One region of the Paenibacillus diazotrophicus genome, then DNA from elsewhere that is predicted to be linked to it. Evidence: riboswitches for the same ligand, from Rfam matches in the RefSeq annotation. Region 1 holds a riboswitch; the other holds the start of a gene.
What was found. A riboswitch is a leader RNA that binds a small molecule or an ion and turns the genes downstream of it on or off. The one in region 1 is predicted to bind S-adenosylmethionine.
Positions count from the first base shown of each region.

Region 1 (3,410 bases):
AACAGCCTGGCCGCTCGTGATTGTGGTGGATAACGCCGCTGATACGGTGCGTTCCCAAACTTCTTTCCTCTGGACGGTGTTCACAAGGTTCGAACCGGCCAGCGATATCTACGCGGAATATGAGATCAAGCGCCATCATATTGGCTATAAGCTGCCCCTTGTGATCGATGCCAGGATGAAGCGGGGGTATCCGGAGGAGCTGGTTCCGCGTGAGGATATTGTTCAGCGGGTGGACCGCAACTGGAAAAGCTATTTCCCACACTGAGGAGGTTACAGGATGCTGCGGATATTACTCGGAGAGCCGCCCCGTGAGAACAGCGGTGTACTGGCTGATGCCATGGAGAATATGGCCAAGCTAGCGTCCACGCTGCGCAAGGACATGAACTTACATGAAGACCATGACCACGAATACCGCAAGCTTGAAATTTGGACACGCGGACTAATCTCCTCTCTGGATGAGCTGGAGCAAAGCTGGTTCGCAGCTGCCTTTTTCCGCAAATCTGTGGTAGCGGGTTACATGGATGATATGTCCCCTATGGAACAGGGCGAATATGCAAGATATGTTTACTTTTATAAAGATGGCTTCATTCGTGTGTTTTCGCTGCTGGACAAGCTGGGTACGGTGCTTAACAGTCTGTATGATCTGAACACCAGCAAGATCAAAGCCCATTTCTCTTATTTTACCGTACTTCGCCAGTTTCAATTACTTAAGCAGCACACAGAACTCGCTGATGAACTGGAAGCGATCAAGAACTCCTACCGGGAGCCACTGGAGAATCTGCGCAAACGACGTAACGCCGAGATCCACTATATGAATGCTGAAATGCAGGATGATCTGTGGCAGCGGCATCAGGGGCTTCATGACAAGATACATCTTGAGGATTTGGACAGCCATCTGGAGGATTTGAAGCAAAGCCTTGAGATGGTATGTAAAACCTTGGCAGCAGCATTCCGGTACAGCAATAAGCAGTGGCACAAGAGCAACATCGCTGCGAATCTAAAGCCCGGGGGTTCTTCATAAGTAAAAAGTTCCCTTTGACAAAAAACTTGAAACTTACTATACTTGAGCTTGCATTAGCATCTTACATGTTAGGGCAACTAATTGCATAACGAACTCTTATCGAGAGCGGCGGAGGGATAGGCCCGATGAAGCCCGGCAACCGATTTGTATGGGAAGCGACTAACCGTCACTCTTGTTCAAATGTCATGGTGCTAATTCCTACAATGCCGCGTGGTTTGCGGTCGTTGGCAGATGAGAAGGCATGGTTAACACAATCACAGGGCCTCTTGCGATCTGCATTCGATCGTAAGAGGTCTTTTTGGTTTTTATATGGGTTACTTGGGGAGGACAACTGTTTTGATAGAGCTGAAAGATTTGACGAAGGTATACGGAAAAGGCAGCAACGCTGCAACGGCGCTCTCCGGGCTGAACCTGTCGATTCAAAAAGGGGAGATTTTTGGAGTCATCGGCCATTCGGGTGCCGGCAAAAGTACGCTGATCCGTTGCATCAACCTGCTGGAGCGCCCGACAAATGGCGAGGTATGGGTGGACGGCGTGGAATTGACTTCCCTTAGTCAAAGACAACTGCAGGAGCAGCGCCGCAAGATCGGCATGATCTTTCAGCATTTCAATCTGCTGTCTTCTGCGACGGTCTACGACAACATTGCCTTTCCGCTGAGACTGGCGGGGACGCCAGCCAAACAGATTCAACCGAGGGTTAGGGATCTGCTTGCACTTGTAGGTCTTGAAGAGCATAGCCGCAAATATCCGGCACAACTATCCGGAGGGCAGAAGCAGCGGGTAGGCATTGCGCGGGCCTTGGCCAGTAATCCCGATGTGCTGCTCTGCGATGAAGCAACCTCAGCCCTTGACCCGCAGACGACCGACGCTATTCTGAGGCTTCTGCTGGACATTAACCGGAAGTTCAATCTGACTATTGTGTTGATTACTCATGAAATGCATGTGATCCAGAGCATCTGTGACCGGGTTGCAGTCATTCATGGCGGCGGGATTGTCGAGCAGGGGGAAGTAGCCGAGGTTTTCCTGAAGCCGCAGCATGAGGTAACGAAGGATTTCATTCGTAGTGAAAGTCAGCAGGACGGGCCACTTCGTGTAGCACTGGATGCCGTATATGAACAGTACAGCAAATCAGTCAAGATTACCTTCCTGGGACAAAAAACATACGAATCAACGCTTTCTCATGTGGTCCGGGGAACCGGTGTGGATTTTGCCATTCTGCAGGGAACGATTTCCACAATTAAGGATGTGCCTTACGGCCAGCTTGTGGTGCGGTTTGAGGGAAGTCTCGAAGCGGTTGAAGCGACTCTGGCCGAGCTGGCCGCACAAGGTCTTGATGTGGAGGTGTTTGCGTAATGGGCGGCTTGAATTTTAATGAGATTAACTGGGAAGAAATGCTGGATGCAGGCATCGCAACCCTTCGAATGTTGGCCTATTCCGGAATGTTCACAATTATTCTTGGTTTACCACTCGGAATTGTGTTATATTTATGGGGAAGATCGAATAACGTCATTATCAGGTCAATTTACTCGGTATTATCCTTCGTGGTGAATATCCTGCGTTCGGTGCCTTTCATTATCCTGATGGTCGCTTTGATTCCACTCAGCAAAAGTATTATGGGGACTTCGATAGGCGTACTGGGAACCATTCCGGCGCTGGTAATCGGCGCAGCTCCGTTTTTTGCCAGACTGGTGGAAACAGCTCTACGCGAGGTGGACCGGGGCGTGATCGAAGCCGCGCAAGGGATGGGGGCCTCGACAGGCCAAATCGTCTGGCGCGTGCTTTTGCCGGAAGCCCGTCCAGGTTTGTTAGCCGGAGTGACCATTACCATCGTAACACTGGTTTCATACACAGCGATGTCGGGAATGATTGGCGGCGGTGGTCTAGGTGACCTGGCAATCCGTTACGGTTATTACCGCTATCAGAAGGAAGTCATGATAATCTCGGTAGCGCTGATGGTAATTCTCGTGCAGCTGCTGCAAATGGCCGGTGACCGGCTGGTTCAACATTTTACCCGGAAATAAGGTACTTCCATATACAAGCCTTATTCTACACACATAATCATTAGAGGGGGATTTACAGATGAAAAAAGTACTGCTTACATTCTTCAGTTTGACCTTGGTATTGGTGCTGGCTGCTTGCGGCAACAATAATACCAATAATGCTGCGAACTCCGCTGCCACGAACGCTCCAGCTGCGGACGCTTCCGCAGAGCCAGCTGCAGAACCGGTAACCCTGGTGATTGGCGCTTCACCTCAGCCGCATGCGGAAATTCTGAACGCCATTGCTCCTCTTCTTGAAAAGCAAGGCATTAAGCTGGAGATCAAAGAATTCACAGATTATATTCTGCCTAATACCCAGCTTGCCGAAAAAGAACTCGATGCGAACTTCT
Region 1 covers NZ_JBGJZN010000005.1:138,987-142,396, forward strand. Annotated here, with positions in the region: gene ACAN54_RS19635 (UbiD family decarboxylase) at 1-265, shown strand, start outside; gene ACAN54_RS19640 (Cthe_2314 family HEPN domain-containing protein) at 278-1,021, shown strand; SAM riboswitch class I at 1,115-1,259, shown strand; gene ACAN54_RS19645 (methionine ABC transporter ATP-binding protein) at 1,358-2,374, shown strand; gene ACAN54_RS19650 (methionine ABC transporter permease) at 2,374-3,042, shown strand; gene ACAN54_RS19655 (MetQ/NlpA family ABC transporter substrate-binding protein) at 3,101-3,410, shown strand, end outside.

Region 2 (3,410 bases), on a different contig from region 1:
AGGAATCCACAGGACAACAGTTCCGGTTCGATATGCCGGGTCCGCGGTTTATTGAAGGTGACTGGGAGCAGTGCCTGGATCAATTGAAATCGTTGGCAGGGAAACCATCGTATATTGTGGCGAGCGGAAGCCTGCCTCCAGGCTGTCCGGCAGATTTCTATGGCCGTGTTATTGAAGCGGTGAAGCCATGGCAGGCGAAGGTTATTGTGGATACCTCGGGCGAAGCCCTGCAAAAGGCGGCGGATGCTGGCGTATATCTGCTCAAACCCAATGCACGCGAGCTTGAGGAGCTGGCCGGACACGCAATTACAGGTGATGCCGAAGTTCGGGCGGCTGCGCTGGAGCTGATCGAGCAAGGACGGACAGAGGTGGTACTGGTGTCGCTTGGCGGAGAGGGAGCCCTATTGATTACAAGGGAGGGTTGCGAGCATATCAAGGCACCTGAAGTTCCCGTGCTGAGTGTGGTAGGGGCCGGTGACAGTCTGGTGGGCGGGCTGGTCTACAGTCTGGAACGGGGCTGGCCGCTGCGCCGGGCGGTTCAATTCGGAATCGCCTCCGGAGCGGCGGCGGTAATGAACCCCGAGCGTGAGCTGTGCAAACGCGGGGATACGGAACGGTTGTTTGCGCTAATCGAGGCAGCGGATGCTTAAGCTCTGATATAAACCAAAAAGACGAAGGCTTCCTTACCATGAGGTATAGGGGGCCTTCGTCCTGCTTATTCGTCCAATATGATTCATAGCCATTCCTTTTTGCGGAAAATAAACAGCATCCCGCAGCCAAGTGTGACCATAACGGCAATGACTCCATAGTAGCCGTAACGGGTATGGATTTCAGGAATATTATCAAAGTTCATCCCGTAAATCCCTGTAATAACCGTCAGCGGCATGAATATCGTGGTAATAGCGGTGAAGACTCTCATGATCTCATTCGCGCGGTTGGCAATACTGGATTGGTAAGCTTCGCGTAAGTTGCCCATGAGATCGCGGTATGTTTCAAAGGTTTCAGAGATCTTGACCGCATTTTCATAAATATCGCTAAAATATTTCTGCAGCTGATCATCGATCAGACGGAGGTCTTTTTTGTTAAGGGTATTGATAACTTCCTTCTGTGGTCCCAGCATTTTCTTCAGCCAGAGAATTTCACTCCGCAGACCGATGATCTCGCTCAGATGCGATTTCTTGGTATGCATCAGGATATCCTCTTCCAGTTTCTCAATCCGCGCCTCTATCCGGTCACCAACGGAGAAAAAGTTGTCTACGACAAGGTCGATCAGCAGATAAAGGAACCGGTCCGGCTCACTAACCTCTTGCTCCCACAGGACGGGCTTCAGCACACGCAGTTCGTGGATCTTTTGCTTGGTCACGGTGATAATGAAATGTCTGCCCAGAAACACGTTGAGCGCCCGGAGGAAGATCTCTTCATCATCAAAACGGATGCTATTAACTACAATAAAATAATGGCTCTCATAAATTTCAAGCTTTGGACGCTGATCCTCTTCGCTGAGGCAGTCTTCAACGGCCAGATCATGCAGATTGTACAAAGGCTGAAGCAGCTCCAGATCCTCAACATCCGCATCAATCCAATAAAACCCCTCTGCAGGGACTGTCAATGTTTCTTCAATGTCATCTACAGGTGTAAAAACGCCTGCGTTTACCAACCGGATTTTCATCTGATTCCGCTCCTCTTGACCCCGGTCTTCTCCAGGGCTTGTGCTAATATAGGCACAGGGAAAAATCAGCTTGGCCGGTGGTACGGTCAATCCATGAGGCCAAATGACGGTTCGAGGGCATGAAGAAGAAATGCTCCCGCCGCCGGCAAGCTGATGTTAATCCTGTGTGGTTGCTCTTTCTGGACGCTTAACTGCGAACTCGGGTCGCCTTCCATTCTTCTCTCACCTCTTCTTATCGTCAGGTAGGGCCTTTGAAACCCTTGTCTAGTATAACCCCCGGGTATAGGTCTTTCAAGCTAAATTCTTTACGCTTAAAAGGGCCTACTAGCATTGTATGGACTTGACGAAAAGGAGGTTCATGATTTAAAGTAAATTTTAAGAAAAGCATTTAACGTTATGTGACTTTTTCTCAATTGAATACAGCTAAATCTTATCAAGAGCAGGTGGAGGGACTAGCCCGATGAAACCCGGCAACCGGCGTGTGAACGCACGGTGCTAATTCTTGCGGAAGCTTTTGCAGGTAAGCCAATCAGGCTGCCTGGCACAAGTTCTCTGGCAGATGAGAGAGGCACATATGACTAACAGATATATGACCTTTCTCGCCCGAGAAAGGTCTTTTTTATATTCATTTTAACGGAGGAGTGGAAACTGTAATGCCAATTAAAATTCCCGACAGCCTGCCGGCCAAAGAAGTATTGTCCGGAGAAAATATTTTTGTAATGGATGAAAGCCAGGCTTTCCACCAGGATATCCGCCCGCTTCGTATCGCTATTCTGAATTTGATGCCTACTAAGGAAACCACGGAGACGCAGCTGCTGCGTCTGGTCGGGAATTCACCGCTTCAGGTGGATGTTGTACTGCTGCACCCTAGCTCCCATACCTCGAAGAACACTTCGGCAGAACATCTGAAGAGTTTTTACAAAACCTTTGATGAGATCAGTGACCGCCGCTTTGACGGGCTGATTGTAACCGGCGCTCCGGTGGAACAGCTTGAATTCGAAGACGTGAATTACTGGGAAGAGCTTAAGGGAATATTTGAATGGAGCAAGCACAATGTGACCTCGACGATGCATATCTGTTGGGCCGCACAAGCAGGGCTTTATCATCACTTCGGCGTTCACAAGGTGGAACTGGAAGAGAAGTGTTTCGGCGTTTTTCCGCACACCATTAACCATACTAACGTAAAGCTGCTGCGCGGTTTTGACGAGGTGTTCCATGTTCCGCATTCCCGGCACACGGATGTCTCGCGTGAAGATATCCTTGCGAATCCCGAGCTGCAGATTCTTGCCGAATCCGAGGAAGCCGGAGTGTATCTGGTGTCGACGCTTGACGGAAAACAAATTTTCGTGACCGGACATTCCGAATATGACCCGTTGTCGTTAAAATGGGAGTATGACCGGGATATCGCCAAAGGAATGGATATTGCCATTCCGAAGCATTACTACCCTAAGGATGATCCGCAGCGCACACCGCCGGCTGTCTGGCGTGCTCATGCCAACTTATTATTCTCTAATTGGCTCAATTACTATGTATACCAGGAGACCCCTTACGATATAGACCAGGCCGATTATTTAGTATTTTAAAATATAGAAAATATATGTATACACCACACTTAGGAGGCAGCAGCAATGGATGAGAAACTGAGGATTGAGAGCAGATTGGCACAGATAGGTTCACTCGAGGACCCGGCTACAGGAGCAATTAATTATCCGATCTATAACGCTACGGCTTTCCGTCACCC
Region 2 covers NZ_JBGJZN010000006.1:242,821-246,230, forward strand. Annotated here, with positions in the region: gene ACAN54_RS22015 (1-phosphofructokinase family hexose kinase) at 1-650, shown strand, start outside; gene corA (magnesium/cobalt transporter CorA) at 734-1,669, opposite strand; SAM riboswitch class I at 2,097-2,196, shown strand; gene metA (homoserine O-acetyltransferase MetA) at 2,323-3,252, shown strand; gene ACAN54_RS22030 (aminotransferase class I/II-fold pyridoxal phosphate-dependent enzyme) at 3,298-3,410, shown strand, end outside.
Region 2: another riboswitch for S-adenosylmethionine. It lies ahead of metA (homoserine O-acetyltransferase MetA); the one in region 1 lies ahead of ACAN54_RS19645 (methionine ABC transporter ATP-binding protein).